Regions from separate parts of the Oceanobacillus sp. FSL W8-0428 genome, predicted to be linked through region 2. Evidence: riboswitches for the same ligand, from Rfam matches in the RefSeq annotation. Region 2 holds a riboswitch; each other region holds the start of a gene.
The links. Region 2 has a riboswitch for S-adenosylmethionine ahead of MKY30_RS10570 (methionine ABC transporter ATP-binding protein). Riboswitches for the same ligand answer to the same signal wherever they lie in the genome.
Positions count from the first base shown of each region.

Region 1: it holds a riboswitch for S-adenosylmethionine, as region 2 does, so the genes downstream of both, MKY30_RS03265 (O-acetylhomoserine aminocarboxypropyltransferase/cysteine synthase family protein) here and MKY30_RS10570 (methionine ABC transporter ATP-binding protein) in region 2, are expected to answer to the same signal.
Region 3: it holds a riboswitch for S-adenosylmethionine, as region 2 does, so the genes downstream of both, MKY30_RS03715 (iron-containing alcohol dehydrogenase family protein) here and MKY30_RS10570 (methionine ABC transporter ATP-binding protein) in region 2, are expected to answer to the same signal.

Region 1 is NZ_JBBORB010000001.1:744,357-749,841, reverse strand. Features, by position in the region: gene MKY30_RS03270 (SGNH/GDSL hydrolase family protein) at 1-275, opposite strand, end outside; gene MKY30_RS03265 (O-acetylhomoserine aminocarboxypropyltransferase/cysteine synthase family protein) at 802-2,463, opposite strand; SAM riboswitch class I at 2,554-2,651, opposite strand; gene MKY30_RS03260 (hypothetical protein) at 2,814-2,993, shown strand; gene rarD (EamA family transporter RarD) at 3,368-4,291, opposite strand; gene megL (methionine gamma-lyase) at 4,531-5,485, shown strand, end outside.
Region 2 is NZ_JBBORB010000001.1:2,258,030-2,263,514, forward strand. Features, by position in the region: gene MKY30_RS10550 (phthiocerol/phthiodiolone dimycocerosyl transferase family protein) at 1-1,223, opposite strand, end outside; gene MKY30_RS10555 (hypothetical protein) at 1,478-1,693, opposite strand; gene MKY30_RS10560 (alpha-hydroxy-acid oxidizing protein) at 1,771-2,913, opposite strand; gene MKY30_RS10565 (methionine ABC transporter permease) at 2,929-3,591, opposite strand; gene MKY30_RS10570 (methionine ABC transporter ATP-binding protein) at 3,593-4,612, opposite strand; SAM riboswitch class I at 4,747-4,842, opposite strand; gene MKY30_RS10575 (pyridoxal phosphate-dependent aminotransferase) at 4,986-5,485, opposite strand, start outside.
Region 3 is NZ_JBBORB010000001.1:846,116-851,600, reverse strand. Features, by position in the region: gene MKY30_RS03720 (MetQ/NlpA family ABC transporter substrate-binding protein) at 1-119, opposite strand, end outside; gene MKY30_RS03715 (iron-containing alcohol dehydrogenase family protein) at 143-1,243, opposite strand; SAM riboswitch class I at 1,410-1,526, opposite strand; gene MKY30_RS03710 (HdeD family acid-resistance protein) at 1,644-2,162, opposite strand; gene MKY30_RS03705 (YibE/F family protein) at 2,465-3,247, opposite strand; gene MKY30_RS03700 (YibE/F family protein) at 3,244-4,347, opposite strand; gene MKY30_RS03695 (helix-turn-helix transcriptional regulator) at 4,602-4,802, shown strand; gene def (peptide deformylase) at 4,786-5,343, shown strand; gene MKY30_RS03685 (aminoglycoside phosphotransferase family protein) at 5,376-5,485, shown strand, end outside.

The DNA.
Region 1 (5,485 bases), 1.5 Mb from region 2:
TCAGAAGCAAATCCGAATGTATTTTCAAAAGGCTCATCGACAGCTATTTCCTCATTTTCTTGTTCGTCTGCGTTTCCCATAACTTCCTCGCTGTCGTCTTCTGTATCTTCTTCGCCATTTTCTGCTGGTTCAGACGTAATTTGTTCTCTAAGAGCTTCTTCTCTTTCCCGTTGTTCAGAGCTTAATTGAAAATATGGCAGCTGTAAAATCGAAAAAACAGCTATAATGATAATAAGAATGGAGCTAATGAGAATAAGCCATCTTTTTTTGGTCATTTTCATGATTACACCTACGTGTTCTTTTCTTCTAGTTTATGTTGGAACAAATAAAATTACTTAATAATACGTAAAGAAAATGTTCAAAAAGTCCAATAAAAAATGGCAGGGGAAGGAGCTTTTGCTTAGATAGCCTGTATTGTTACAGGCAACACAGGGTTACCACAAGACGGAGAAGTCTGTCAGCTTGCTATCCCCACAGGATAAGTAACCGAAGCCTAGTCCGGTTTCATCCCCAGTACGTAATCGAGCAGCCCTTATCAGCTGATTTTTGAACATACATGTAAAAAGTTTATTTGATGTGTACGTATTTGTAAAATAATTTGGTAGAGTAGATGTTTTTATTTATATTCCTATTTTAATCAAGGATTATAAATAATAAACAGGTTTAAATGAAAAACGCCTTCTAATTTTATGTAGAAGACGTGACTAAACCTCATTATAACATAAAAGTACCCGTCTTTCTTCACGATAAAACATCAAATGTTCTAATAGAAGAAAGGCGGATACTGTATAATTATTTTAACTAATTTCTGAAGCTGCGTAATTCCAAGGCAAACTGTGCCGGCTGGATATTTGAAAGAATAAATACTTCAGATGTTACTTCAGAGCTTGTGTCTGTGAACAAAATAGTTCCCTGATAAGCTGCATTTTCTTCTGGTGCCGGCTTACCTTCCTGCAGCCAAATTGCATCAGCCCCGGATAGTATATCTGTTGTTACCTCATCTATATCTGTTGTGGGAATAACCTCATAGCCTAATTTATAAAGAGGCGCAATATCGTCATCCGCGATGCCGACAGCTACAATGCGTTTTTTACGGACACCTTCACTGCGGTCAAATGGAGATTGCAGTAAGTTTTTCACTGCTATTTCTTCCGCAGATTTCTGACTGCCATGCGATTTTCCGGTCGCTTTATCTATTGCCTGTTCCAGATCAGCTACAATATCATCAAATGCTTCCAGACCGACGGATAGACGAATCAATTCTTCTGTAGTACCACTTTTTGCCAAGTCCTCATCTGTTAATTGCTGATGGGTCGTAGAAGCAGGGTGAATAATAAGTGACTTTGCATCGCCGACGTTGGCAACGTGAGACCAGAGTTCCACATTATCAATCAAGATACGGCCTGCATCCCGGCCTCCTTCAATGCCAAAGGTAATAACAGAACCAAAACCGCCATTTAAATACTTCCCGGCAAGCTGATGAGATGGGTGTGATGCCAGCCCGGGGTAGTTGACCCATTCTACAGCAGGATGTTTTTCCAGATAGGCTGCCAGCTTTTCTGCATTTTCACTATGCCTTTTGATACGTAAATGTAAGGTTTCCAATCCTTGAAGTAATAAAAAGGCATTTTGCGGGCTTAGAGCAGGTCCGATGTCACGTAATAATTGGACACGCAGCTTTGTTATAAAAGCAGTCGGTCCTAAGTCAGCATATTTTAAGCCATTATAGCTTGCATCCGGCTCGATAAAATCTGGGAATTTCTCGTTGTTCCAATCAAATCTGCCACTGTCAACCACAATACCGCCAATAGTTGTACCATGTCCGCCAATCCATTTCGTTGCAGAATGCACAACAATATCCGCACCCCATGTTAATGGTTTTGCAACATAAGGTGTAGCGAAAGTATTATCAATAATTAAAGGAATACCATGATTATGGGCAATGTCCGCAACGGTTTCTATATCAAAAACATATAGGCTCGGGTTAGTAATGATTTCACCAAAGATTGCTTTTGTTTTATCTGTAATCGCAGCTTCAATTGCTTCAGGATCTGTTCCATCTACAAATTTTACATTGATGCCATAGCGGGGGAGTGTGTTGGCAAATAAATTATACGTCCCGCCATATAGATTGCTGTCTGCAATAATTTCATCACCGGCACGTGTAATATTGAGAATTGCCATGGTAATGGCTGCCATCCCCGATGCTACTCCTAAGGCTCCAACACCATCTTCTAATTGGGCAATCCGCTGTTCAAATGTATCTACAGTTGGATTCATAATTCGTGTGTATATATTTCCCGGCTCTGCCAGCCCGAATAAATTCTGTGCATGCTCCGTGTCCCGGAATACGTAAGAAGTAGTTTGATAGATAGGCACTGCCCGGGACCCGGTTGTTGGATCAGGAACCTGGCCTCCATGTAATAAAATTGTCTCGTCCTGCTGGATTGAATGTTTTGACATTTTATTTCCTCCCTTTTAGATATATCCTCTGTTACTAAAAAGAACCCTCTTCTTAAAAGAAGAGAGCTCTTGTCATCGACTTGGAACTCTCTCTTATCTTTCAGATTAATCTGTAGGATTTGGCACCAGTTTTTGTTCAGGTTGCCGGGCTTCACAGGGCCTATTCCCTCCGCCGCTCTTGATAAGAGATTATGCTAAATATTTAGAAATTACTAGAGAGTATATAATTATAGAGATTAAATGTCAAGTAGTTTACTATGAATTAATAAAGTTTCATTTAAAAAAAGGATGGAAGGGGATTACTGATGAGTAAAATTTTGAACTATCAAATAGATTTTGAGAATTCATAAATGGAAATGCAGGTAATAACTGTGCAAGAGAAGCAGTTGAATATTTTATTTGAAAATTTTTTAGCCTTTCATTTTGAAACGCAACTGCCTGATAGCATCCTTTTAGATATAGTCGAAGAGAGAACCGATTTATTTACTATAGAGAATAAAGAATTGTTAGAGAAGGAAAAATATTATTGATGGTCTATATGTTATAAAAGTACTGATTATTTTAAATAATTATATCAAGGAGAATGGTTATCGTTACTATAAGATATATTCTTCATTTGGATTTAATAGCTGGATTCTTTCGGAAAGGTGCATTCTGGATTAAGGGTAGGCTAAAATAGTATTTTCCTGTATTAAATGAAAAGAAAAACAGCAATAAATAACAAAACTGCCCCAATATAATTAATCGGAGCAGCTTTATAAATTTGGTATGCAACTAATAGTGGAGTTTTCATTCCCTGTTGCTTTGGATAGCTATGAACACATTAGTTAAGCTTATTTCGGATAATTAAATCTTTATACCTATAAAAGGATCTTTTCTTCGTCCGGTTTAAAATACCCTTTCATTAAGCTTTTTCATTTTTAGCTTTGTTTCTTGCACGCGGTGCATCCCGATAAATACTTGCCATATAGATAATAAGAGCTATCCAAATAAGGGCAAATGTAATCATATGATGTACCGTAAATGTTTCATTATATAAGAACACACCCAAGAAGAACATAATCGTCGGTGCAACATATTGCAAAAATCCGACCATTGCTAATGGAATCCGTTTGGCCCCCGCTGCAAATAGCAGTAAAGGAACTGCAGTTACGATACCGCCCCCAATTAATAATAGATTATCTGATGCAAACAGGGGAGAAAAAGTAAATGACCCTTCTGATGGAATAAATATCAAGTATAATAATGCAATCGGTGCAACGACCAGTGTTTCAATAGTAAGTCCATACATAGCATGGAGGTTTATTGTCTTTTTAATGAGTCCGTAAAAACCAAAACTCATCGCTAATAATAGAGAAATCCAGGGAAACACGCCATAGCTTAAAGTTAAATAAAGTACACCGATACCAGCGAGAATAAAGGACAGAACTTGTCCTTTGGTTGTCTTTTCCTTCAATACAAAGACCGCCAATAAAATACTGATCAGAGGATTGATATAATATCCTAAGCTGGCCTGCAGCACATGCCCGTGCTGTACAGAAAAAATAAACAAGAACCAGTTGATGGATATTACAATAGAAGCTGTAATAATAGCAAGTGCTTTCTTTCTATCCTTTTTCAACAGCTGTACTGTTTCCATTAAATGCCGCCAGTTGCCAGTAGCAAGTACTAAGAAAATCATAAATACCAGGCTCCACACAATCCGGTGAGCAAGTACTTCACCGGCAGGGACATTATCGAGAAACTTCCAATATATTGGGAATATCCCCCATAATAAATAAGCAACAAAGGTAATAATCGCCCCTTGCTGTAAAGGTTTATTTTCCATCTTTTATTCCTACCTTCTGAAAAAATCAAACTAAATCTAATAGTAAAACTTTATCAGGAAGGAATCAATGGCTTTTTTAAATAAGTTAATACTTATTTTCATAACAAGAACACCTCTGTTCAATAAAGTCAGGTAAATTTATGAACCTGAAACATTTCCAACAGAACAGGAATACTTTATTATAAGTGTATAGACTCATCAGAATTTATCATCTATATAAAGGATGGGAGAGAGAATAAATGAGTAAAAAGTTTAAACATATGGAAACAGCAATAATTCATGAGGGGTATGATTCAAAAGAACTGCTCGGCAGCTTAACACCGCCAATTTTTCAAACCTCTACATTTACTTTTGATACAGCGGAACAGGGAGCGGCACGATTTGCCGGAGAAGAAGAGGGACATGTTTATTCGCGTATCGGCAATCCGACTGTGCAGGTGCTGGAACAAAAACTGGCAGCACTTGAAAAGGCGGAGAAAGGGCTGGCATTTTCTTCGGGGATGGCTGCAATTTCAGCAGTTTTAATCGCTCTCACTAAAGCAAATGACCATATTATCTGCTCGTCTGGATTATATGGATGCACTTTTGGTTTACTGTCTATGATGGATGAAAAGTATAATATCCAAACAGACTATGTAGACATGTCTGACGTAAAAAATATAGAAGTTAAAATCAAGCCGGAGACAAAGGTTTTTTATATTGAAACACCGATTAATCCGACAATGGAAGTAATTGATTTGGAGCTTGTAATAAATCTTGCCAGGAAGCATAATGTTCTCGTCGTGGTAGATAATACATTCTCCACACCGTATTTACAGCGTCCGATAGAATTAGGAGCAGATGTTGTTGTGCATAGTGCTACGAAATATTTAAGCGGGCATGGTGATGTAATTGCAGGGTTAGCAGCTGGGAAAAAAGAATTAATGGAGCAAATTGCAGCAACCACGCAAAAGGATATTGGCGGTGTGCTGTCACCATTCGACGCCTGGCTGGTTATTCGCGGGTTAAAGACATTACCGCTTCGAATGGATAGGCATTCTGATAATGCCTTAGAAATTGCAGAAAAGCTGAAACAGCACCCAAAGGTTAAGCGGGTATTTTATCCGGGTGACCCGGATGCATTGGGATATTCTGTTATGAGGAAGCAAATGAAATCGGGAGGAGGAACTCTTTCTTTTGAGATTGATGGAGGGA
Region 2 (5,485 bases):
AAATTAAATGTCTTAGAAAGCTCTCTGAAAAAAGTACGAATAATATCCGCTTCTTTAATCATTCTCGAAAATGAAATCACAAGCTCATCTCCAACTGCAATCATCGCTCCATTAATAGGGCTTTTTTTACTAGGATATAAAATAATCTCCATGTGTGAGATATGTGACTTCATTGCTTCTGGCAGCTGTACCTTCCCTACATTCGTCATTGTCATCGCTTTGGTACGTTCACTAAAACTCCTATAACCATAGCGGATTGCATGATATTTAAGAGGAAGCGGAATGAACCTGGCTGTTAGTCTTGTCTGCCATTTTACCCGGTCATTAATACTTTGCTGTAGGCTTTCTTTCCGCACTTTTTCCCGCAGCTGCTTTGATACCTCAGAAATAATTTCTTCTAATGTTGTTGTTTCCGTAACCGCCATGCCAATATTGACAACTCCAAAAAAATTGCGCAGCGTATTTGAAGGGAAAAGATTTCTCAAATTAACAGGAATGGCGATTTTTATTTCCTCCTGGTAAGCTCGGAATTTCAATCTTTCTTTATAAATAGCTGCAATAATAAGTGCTGAAATAAAGGCGGTAATTGTTGTTCCATGCTTTTTAGCAAGCTTGTGTACCTTCTCTGCGCTCATTTTTCCATGGATGACAATTGTCTGATCTATTAACCCGCCGCGGATTTGGTAAGAAGATGCTTCTTTGAATTTTTGCGGTTTTTCATCTGTTACGTAATTTTGGTAACTGTCATCCCGCTCATAATAGCTTGGTTCATCATGAATGTTAATTAGTGTGCTTTCATAACTTACGTCTTCGCCCAGATGAAGGAGATAATGATAAATAAGTGCCTTTATAAATTCTAAAGCGCCTGTACCATCTGTTACAGAGTGAAAAAATTCCACAGCTATTCTTTTCTTATAATAGGTAACACGCATCAAGAAGCCGTTTGTTTCTATAGGATCAATGGGTGCGCATGGATATTGGTTTTCATACTGAACAAAAAGCTTTTCATTATTTTCAACAAGGAAATCCCAAAATAAACCTTTGCTGAGCTTTACTGCAAACATTGGCAGACGCTTGATAACGTCATCAAGTGCAAGCTGTAGCTTATCAGGCTGCACAGTTTCCTTCATTACTGCTGCGAGCCGGAAAACTGAAGAATTTGTCTGTTCAGATACAGCATGAAACATTTTGCCTGCATTATCAAGTTTATACCATTCATCCATCTTTCGAACACCTCTTAAACGTTCTGATTTTGCTTGTGCAATATCTATCTGGATAGAACCAGTTTCAATTATAAGCTTTAACTTTTACTTTAACAGATGGTGCCCTTTTTTTGTACTATAACAAGTATCAAATTTAAAAAAGGTTTATATTTTAAAAGTGGAATGGTATTTCGTGTCTATCATAGAAATTATACACCATCATTTCTGTATAAAAAAAGAGTAACCACACGTATTACCGTAAAGTTACTCCTTATCTAAATAAAGAAAATGATATAAACAGAAAATGCTCCAAACACAATAATATAAAAAAGAATTTTAGCAATCGTCGGCTTCTTCAATATATCGTAAACAGCGGTAGCAGCAATAATAAGCAGTGCAATAATCATGGTTACTGTATTCAGGAAAAAAGTAATTAAAATACCTGAAATCAAAAACAATATACCTATTACTATATTTTCTTTTCTTTTCATAAGTCTCCTCCAAATTATTGAAACCTGAGCTGCTTCATAAAAGAAAAGAGCAGACAGGAACCCGCTCTTTATAACAATTAATAATCAGAGCCTTTTAAAGTAAGCTGCTTCACTTCTTCAACTGTCTTTGCTCCAGATAAAGCCATTGATACAGAAACCTCTTGTGCAAGGTTGGCAAATATCTTTTGAACACCTGATTCACCCTGCAGAGCCAGTGCATATGCATAAGGGCGTCCAAGTAAAATTGCGTCAGCGCCCAGTGCCAGAGCTTTAATTACGTCTGCTCCCCGGCGGATGCCGCTGTCAAAGAGCAGTGGGAAATCTGGACCGACAGCTTTACGGATAGCCGGTAATGCTTCCAGACTTGGAATAATCCCGTCCATTTGTCTGCCACCATGATTAGAAACAATAATCCCGTCAATCCCGGCCTCTATAGCCTGTTTTGCATCTCCCGGATGAAGAATACCTTTTAAAAAGATTGGCAGATTTGTACGCTGATGTAACTCTGCTATGTTGTCCCAGTGAAGATGTGGATGATGCAGATTCTCGATAATTGAATCAATTTCATTCTGGCCTTCTTTCAGTCCTTTTTGAAAAGCTGGATCCTGTACATAGTTGGCTTTTCCATACCCTTTTTTCAAGGGAGAATATTGATAGCGCATATCATCTTCCCGCCATCCAAGCATTACTGTATCCACAGTTACTACAATCGCTTCATAGCCTGCTTTTTCTGCCCGTTCTGCCATGCTGTAGGAAATAGCATCATTACTTGACCAATATAATTGAAACCATTTTGGTCCTTCAGGCACAGCCTCTGAGACCTCTTCGATAGACCTGGCAGTAACGGTGCTTTGAATATATGGAATATTCATAGAGGCAGCCACATTTGCAATGGCAAAGTCGGGCTCCTCATGGACCATTTTTAAATGGCCGATGGGAGCCACCATAAATGGAAAAGCATATTCTTTTCCAAGAATACGAATAGATGTGTCCACCTGAGATACATTACTTAAACATCTTGGAATAATGGAATATTGCTCAAAGGCCGCTCTATTTTTTCTTAATGTTTCTTCACCGCCGGCGCCGGAGCGGATGTGACCAAACACTTCTTCAGGTAAGGTATGCTTTGCTGCAGCTTCAAGCTGTTCGGGTCCGATAGGAAAGGAATCCTGTATAGTTATATGCTCTAGAAAAGAGCCTTTTTGCGATGATACTGACATATTTTTTACCTCCGTTTAATCTTTTTTCATCCGCGCCGCAAGCCGGTTTCCGATAGATTGGATACCTTGGACGATAATAATCAGGAGAATAACAGTGACATACATCACATCTGTTTCATAACGCAGATGTCCAAATCTGTATGCAAGGTCACCTAAGCCCCCGGCACCAACAAGGCCTGCCATAGCTGTTGCCCCGATAAGACTGATTGTTGCAATGGTTAAAGCCAGTACAATTGCCGGTCTGGCTTCACGAAGCATAACATTCCAAATGATGTGATGTGTTTTTACCCCCATTGCACGGTATGCTTCAATAACACCTTGGTTTACCTCCAGCAAGGAAGATTCAATAAGTCTGGCTATATATGGAGCAGCATTAACAACGAGTGGTACAATAGCTCCTTCCACACCAATAGAGGTGCCTACTACGAATTTGGTGAATGGAAGCATAAAAAATAAAAGAATAATAAACGGAATCGAACGAATGACATTTATTAGTAAATTAAAAAACTGATAGACAAATTTATTTTGCAAGGGTTGCCCGGGACGTGTCAAAATTAAGATGATGGCTAAAATGATACCTATAAGTACTGAGAAAGCAAGAGAAATAGCAACCATTAGAAATGTATCTTTTATTGCTTCGTAAAATATTGGCAGCCATTGATCAATAAATGATTGCATATTAGTTTACCCCCAATTCTTCTATCTCTACGCCTTGTTCCTGCAAGAAAGAGAGTGATTGTTCTACTTGATGATCATTACCAATCAAATGAACGACGATATTACCGACAATTCCATTTTTTAATTCGATAATATTTGCTGTCAGAATATTTGGCTCTACATAAAATTGCTGTGTAACCTTGGATAACAGCGGCTGTCCTGTATTTTCGCCCAGGAAGGTCAGACGAACAACTTTTCCTTCCAGCTTCAATTCATTAACCAGACGGTCAGATAATTTCCGCTGTGAAATTGTATTGAGGAATTTTTTTGTTGTCGGTTGTTTTGGCTTTGTAAATAATTCAATCGTAGACCCTTGTTCAATAAGATTTCCATTTTCAATAACATATACATAATCACATATTTTTTGAATAACGTTCATTTCATGCGTGATTAATAGAATTGTAATCCCGAGCTCTGCATTAATTTTTAGTAATAGCTCGAGAATGGAATTGGTTGTTTCGGGGTCTAATGCGCTGGTTGCTTCATCACTCAGGAGCACCTGTGGTTCCTGAGAAAGTGCTCTTGCAATAGCTACACGCTGCTTCTGACCACCGGAAAGCTGAGCAGGGTAAGAATCTTTTTTCTCAACTAAATCAACAATTTCAAGGTATTTAACAACTCGTTCAGCAATCTTTGATTTCGGTACGCCGAGTAATTTTAAAGGGATTGCAATATTGTCGTAGACGGTAGCTGTTTTTAATAAATTAAAATGCTGAAAAATCATGCCGACTTTTTGTCTTGTTTGCCGAAGCTTTTCTTTTGATAGTTTTGTTAAATCAATTCCGTCAATCCATACCTTTCCCTTAGATGGCGTTTCCAGTAAATTGACACAGCGTATTAATGTACTTTTTCCTGCACCACTATAGCCGATCACGCCATGGATTTCTCCTTTATTGACAGAAATCGTTACATTGTCTAATGCAGTAACATCTTTTCCTTTTTTGGACGGAAAAATTTTTGTGACATTCTCTAACTTAATCATTGATGTTCTTCCTGCCTTTCTATTTTTAAGCGGGGGGATGTTATCATCTGTGCGCTTTAATATAATATCTGCACAATTCATAAAAAGAGCCTCTCTGTTGAAAGAGAGGCCCGAAAATATGGTCTTATTTTCTGCTCTCATCTTTCAAGACGAATGTCTTGCTGGAATTAGCACCTTTTTAAGGTTGCCGAGCTTCAACGGGCCAGTCCCTCAGCTACTCTGGATAAGAGATATATTATTTATAGAGGATGTTCAAGAAGTCCCTGAGGTAAAGCGGTCAATCTCATCTGTGACATAGCTTTTTCAGTGGCATTTTTTGAACTCGCAATTATAGAATTGTATTATTTAAAAATAGCCTATTTTATATGTTTCGTCAATGCTTATTTTGAAATAAGTCAAGTTTTTCAATACGGCAAATTGCTTCACGAATACGCTCGTCCTCGACAAGTAATCCGACACGTATATAACCTTCCCCGGTTTTCCCAAAACCATTACCTGCTGCAACGGCTACATTTGCTTCCTTTAATAAATAATCCGCAAATTCTTCACTTGTAAATGCTGCCGGCACTGGAAGCCAGGCAAAGAAGGAGCCTTTTGGAGCTGTTACATCCCAGCCGATGCGTTTGCATTCTTCCAGTAAAACATTTCTGCGCTGTTCATAAAGCTTTACAAGAGAGGAAACGCAGCTTTGGTCACCTGATAATGCTTCGGCAGCAGCCTTTTGGATAGCTGGAAAAAGGCTGACAAATAAATGATCCTGCAGAATATTGATAGCTTCAATCATATCTTTATTTCCGGCAGCAAACCCGACGCGCCAGCCTGCCATATTATATGTTTTGGAGAGGGTATATAGCTCAACGCCAACATCTTTTG
Region 3 (5,485 bases), 1.4 Mb from region 2:
CCGACTGTCAGTACACCATCCTCAAGTAAGTCTGATTCACTGCCGCTTTCGTCATCTCCGCCGCAGGCAGCAAGGAAAACGAGTAATAAAGCTGTAATACTAAGTAAATATTTCTTCATAATAGATCTTCCTACTTTCATTTTTATTTTGAATAGTCTTCAAGTTGTAAGAATGCACTAATAACTTTATCTGCATTGATTTCTTTCTTCATCAAATGAATAGATTCCTCTTCACGGGTAACCTTCTCCGCAATAGCTTCCAACAGCTCCTGATCATCTGTCTGTATGGAGAAGTCTGCCAAGCTTGTTGGAAAGCCCCATGCTTCATAATAATTCAAGAGCTTATGAAGCTCTTCAATATCCTGTTCTATGACAAGCTGAGCTAAAATACCGTAGGATACGATTTCCCCATGAAGGGAATCAGCGATTTGCGGTGCTGCTGTTAAACCATTATGAATAGAATGTGCACCGGCAATACGTCCAGCTTTCCCGCCAAAGCCTCCAACCATACCACCTGTTGCAATAATGGCTTCAATAACGCGAATGAGTGCATCTGTCACCTGATTATTTTCACAAGCTTTAATTGCTGCTTCACTGTCAGCAAGCAAAATATCTTTGCAGGAACGGGCTGCGAACTGAGAAATTTGCAGCCAGACTGGAAGTGTACCAGCAGGATAGAAGGCTTCCACTAAAGAACGGGCTTCATAGAATTTTGCCAACGTATCGCCAATCCCTGCTTTTAAATATTTTACAGGAGCTTCTGCGATAATTGCCGGTTCTACTATGACCAATGTATTGGTCTCAGGAAATTCTGTATAATGAGAATGCGCTCCGTCTTCCTGATAAAAGACACTTAACGGGGTCCATGCTGCACAAGTTGCTGCAATGGTTGGGATTAAGATGCTTTTTATTTGTGCATTTATAGCGGATGCTTTCGCTATGTCTAAAGCTGTTCCGCCGCCAATACCAATGACAGCATCAACCTGTTGTTCCTGATAAATCTTTGCAAGTCTGCTGGTTCGTTCGACAGTACAATGCCCATCTGCAAAATGTATATCTTTCTCTTTTATGTTATCTGTAATTACAGCTGGAAGATATGGTTTTGCCTTTTCCCAGGCAGTTCTGCCGGTAACGACTGCAATTCGTTCCACATGCAGATCATTCAAGTTTTCTGCAAGGTGTTTCAGAGCACCTTCACCAATTTGATAATGGCCTGGTGAGCCCTTTACAGTAGCTATTTGCATGATAAGATGTCCCCTTTTAAAATAACTTTAAATAGAATTCAAAAAGTACGGAGAAATTCACCGTATTATATTTATTGGACTTTTTGAACAACCTCTTTAAATGTTACATAAAAAACCTCTCTATTTGCTCTAGAGAGGTTGAAAAAGTTTATTTACTAAACGTCCTCTCTTATTTTCCAAAGCGCATAATGCGCTTTGCAGGATTTAGCACCTTTTTTAGAACGAATTCTAGAAAGGTTGCCGGGCTTCGTCGGGCCAGTCCCTCCGCCACTCTCAATAAGAGTTCTTATGTAACTGTTGTTATATCTTAATATGAAATATATGAAAAGTCAATGGCTTTAGAAAGAGTGCTAAATATAGATATATAAGCAGAAATAATAAGTTACATCTTTAATATCTATTATTTTCTTCTATTTTGAAAATGTCCCACAATTTCAGAGATTCCTATACATGTCAGAATGACGCCAAAGGTTTGAAATAGTATAAGCGTGCTTTTGAAAGGGTTAAAAACAAGAACAGCTCCTCCAACCATGAGGAGAATACAAAAAATAGTCCAGCCAGTACTTTTTATATTCAAGGCTACAATCAGTTGCATTAGTCCATTGATGATAATCGCTAAACCTAATAAAAACGGTAAAATCGAGAAAAGTGTTGGTGCAAAGTAAATGAAGACAGCAGCCAATACAATTAAAAGAATGCCGCCTGCTAAACCTATATCATAAGTGCCGGTCTGTTGTTTTAATTTGTAGCTTTGATATATTTTAATAACACCTAGTAAAGTTAGATACCCTGCAATCAAATAACCCACAAAATGCAAGAATCCATTTGGATTAATAAAAATAGCTGCACCGATGAATATAAATATAACTGCACGGAGTATCGCATGACGTTGAAAGTTTTCTTTGAAGTCTTTAATCATTTAGTTTGGCCTCCCTTATGTCTTTTTTTTTATTCTAATGTAAAAATCATGTTTTTACTATATAAATAGATTTAATATTTACATTTAAACAAAAAAACGTATGTAACCTAAACTGGATTAGTGTTGCTGTTCATAATGAATTTTCTGGCAATGGTAGTGATTTTCGGTACTTTTGAGTGAGAGACTTTGAAAGTTTTCTTTCAAGAAGGATAATTCAATTTTTATAATATAAAATATATAAGAAAGCCCAGACACTGATTTTGCAGCGGCTAGGCTCTCTTATAACTAGATTATATTTTTGTTTATTCATTATCCTCTAACACGATATCTTTCTTTTTTCTCTTCAAATAATACGCACTCATCAGAGCGGCAATTGGAATAACCAGGGCGATTCCGACACCGGAAATAAAGATTGTCAGCAATTCATCATTAAACACTTTCGCATTCATAATATCGCCTACCGAGTAATCCAAATCCTTAAACCAGATTAACAGCCCCATATAGCCTCCGAAAAAGGCAAAGAACAATGTATTTGTACTTGTCCCTAAAATATCTCTGCCGATCCGGATGCCGGCTAAAAATAAATCTTTTCTGGAAATCTCCGGATTCTGCTCATAAATTTCACGCATGGGAGAGGTGATGGAAATTGCTGTATCCACAATTGCTCCAATGGTGCTCATCAGAATAACTGCTGTAGCAATTTGAACAAAATTAAGACCGATATGAACATTGAACGTGGTTATTTCGCCAGACTCTTCTTCTCCGAGTCCGTAAATCATTGATTGTTCGGTCAGAATAATAATGAAAAAGATTAAGATAACCGTCGTTGCAATCGTCGCTAAAAAAGCAAGCATTGTTTTATTATTTACCTGATTAATGAAGAAGAGGCTGACCGCGCTGATAAAGCCGACCGCGATAAGCGCAATAATAATCGGGTTTCCGGACGGGTCATTCATGACGAAAACAGCCATCAGAACAATGAGAAAGTTAATAAAGAGTGCGATAAAGGACCGAACACCCTTCATTCCGCCAACCCAAGCCATTAGTGCAAATAATACGATTGCCAGTAATACGAGTACATTCATAATTTCGCCTGCTTTCTGCGGATGAAGAAAATAGATATATACACAGCAATAGGAATAGTCAGGACAATACCAATTCCGCCAACTAAAGCACGTGCTAATTCAAGAGAAAGGTTCATGGATACAGTAAAACCGAATGGAGCTGCATTTTTAAAATAAATTAACAGCATTGGAATCGATCCGCTGACATAGGCAAAAAATAGAATATTTGTCATTGTACCCATAATATCCTTGCCTATTTCATATCCGGCTTTTTTTAATGTTTCTAGGCTAATATGATTATTTTTCTCATACATTTCAAACATGGAAGCAGACAAGGTAATAGCAACATCCATGACGGCTCCTAATGAGCCAATCAAAAGTCCTGCCATAAAGATAGTTTGCGGATTCCGGGTTAGAAATGCCATCTCTTCATAGCGTAAGCCCTGTTCAGCAGTAAACTGTAGTGCTACATAAGCAATAACCAGAGATACACCTGTACCAATCAGTGTCGTGAGAATAGCTGTATAGGTCTTTTCATTAAAGCCTGTTGCCATCAGTAAAGACAGCACCGTAAAAATGATGATACTGATTAATGTAATGAGCGACAAGCTGATGCTTGGATGTTGAATATAAATATCTAAAGCAACCGATAAGATGACTGCATTGACGAGCAGACTGAGTGCAGATAAAGCTCCTCTGGATTTACCGACAGCTAATAAAATAGCCAGGAATATCCATGCTACAAATACGAAATATTTATCCCGTTTGATATCACCAGTGGCCTCGCCATCCTGGGCAAGAAAAATCTCGTCTCCAGCAGCCAGTTCATAATCCAATGCCAGGGACTGGATATATTCATTGTCAAATTCAGTTAAATTTCCTTTATCAGGTCCATTTTTTACTTCCCCGACGATATGCTGTGTAACATGCTCGTCTTTATTTCCATGTGTATCAACCTGATCTTCTCTATTTATTTCCTGCACATCGGTTATTTGAACAATCGTTCTATCATATAAATCATAATTATTATTGATAAAAATCATAGATGCAATAAAACCGATCAGTAATAAACAAACGGTAATTATTTGGCTTTTTGTCCGGTTTTTTAACCATGCTTTCAATGTGATCACTCCAAAAATAGGGTTTCCTATTTGTATTTCTGAAAACATATACTATGATAACACTTTTAATTAGAAGGAGATACATACAACTTCGAAAAATTTTCCGGTATAAAGCAAAGGGGAGATGCATAACCTTCTTATTTTAGTATGTACCAAAAGGAGGAGGGTATTTTATAATGTCCAAAGCTTTGGACATTATGAAGGGAGTAATGCTATAATTTTGTCAAATACTTTTGACAAAAGGAGCTTGAACATTGAAAAATTTTATCAAAAAAATAAGGAAGCAATCAAATATAACTCAAGCAAAGCTGGCTCTTCTTTGTGGCGTTTCCAGACAAACAATTAACTGTGTTGAAAATGATAAATATGACCCTGCTTTAGTGCTGGCATTTAAAATATCCAGAGCGCTGGATAAAAATCTGGAAGAGGTGTTTATTTATGACGAAATTCCATAAAGGGTACCGTATTACAATGAAAGACATTAAAAAAGAAGGAGCTTCTATTTTAAGAAAACAGCTGGATCCAGTGCGCATGCCTGTTACGGAAGAAACGAAAACAGAACTGGAATGTATGCTGACCTATTTAAAAAACAGTCAGAATCCTGAACTGGCAAGGAAATATAAGTTAAGGCCGGGCTCTGGGCTTTCAGCGAATCAAGTGGGTATCAACAAAAGAATGTTTGCAGCACTTTACCAGACGGAAAAGGGTGAAACAATAGAATTAAAGCTGATTAATCCTAAGCTGATCAGCCATTCTGCAAATACAATCTACCTTCCGGAGGGAGAGGGATGTCTATCTGTAAATAGAGAAATACGCGGGCATGTGCTGCGCTATGAAAGAATAAAGGTGAAGGCCTTTGACATAGAAGGAAAGAAGCATACCTATGCCTTTAAAGGATATAGCGCTATTCTAGTTCAGCATGAGATGGATCATCTGGATGGAATTATGTTTTTTGACCGTATTGATAAAGAAAAACCATTTTTGAATTTACAATAGGAGGACAAAATTCTCAGAAAAGAGGTTTGGAAATGAACAAATTTACTGCCATGTTACAAGAAGAATATGACGTCCACCCGGTACAAATACAATCCAAACAAGGGGGATGGGCATCGCTTGCCTTTGAGATAAAAGCAGGTAA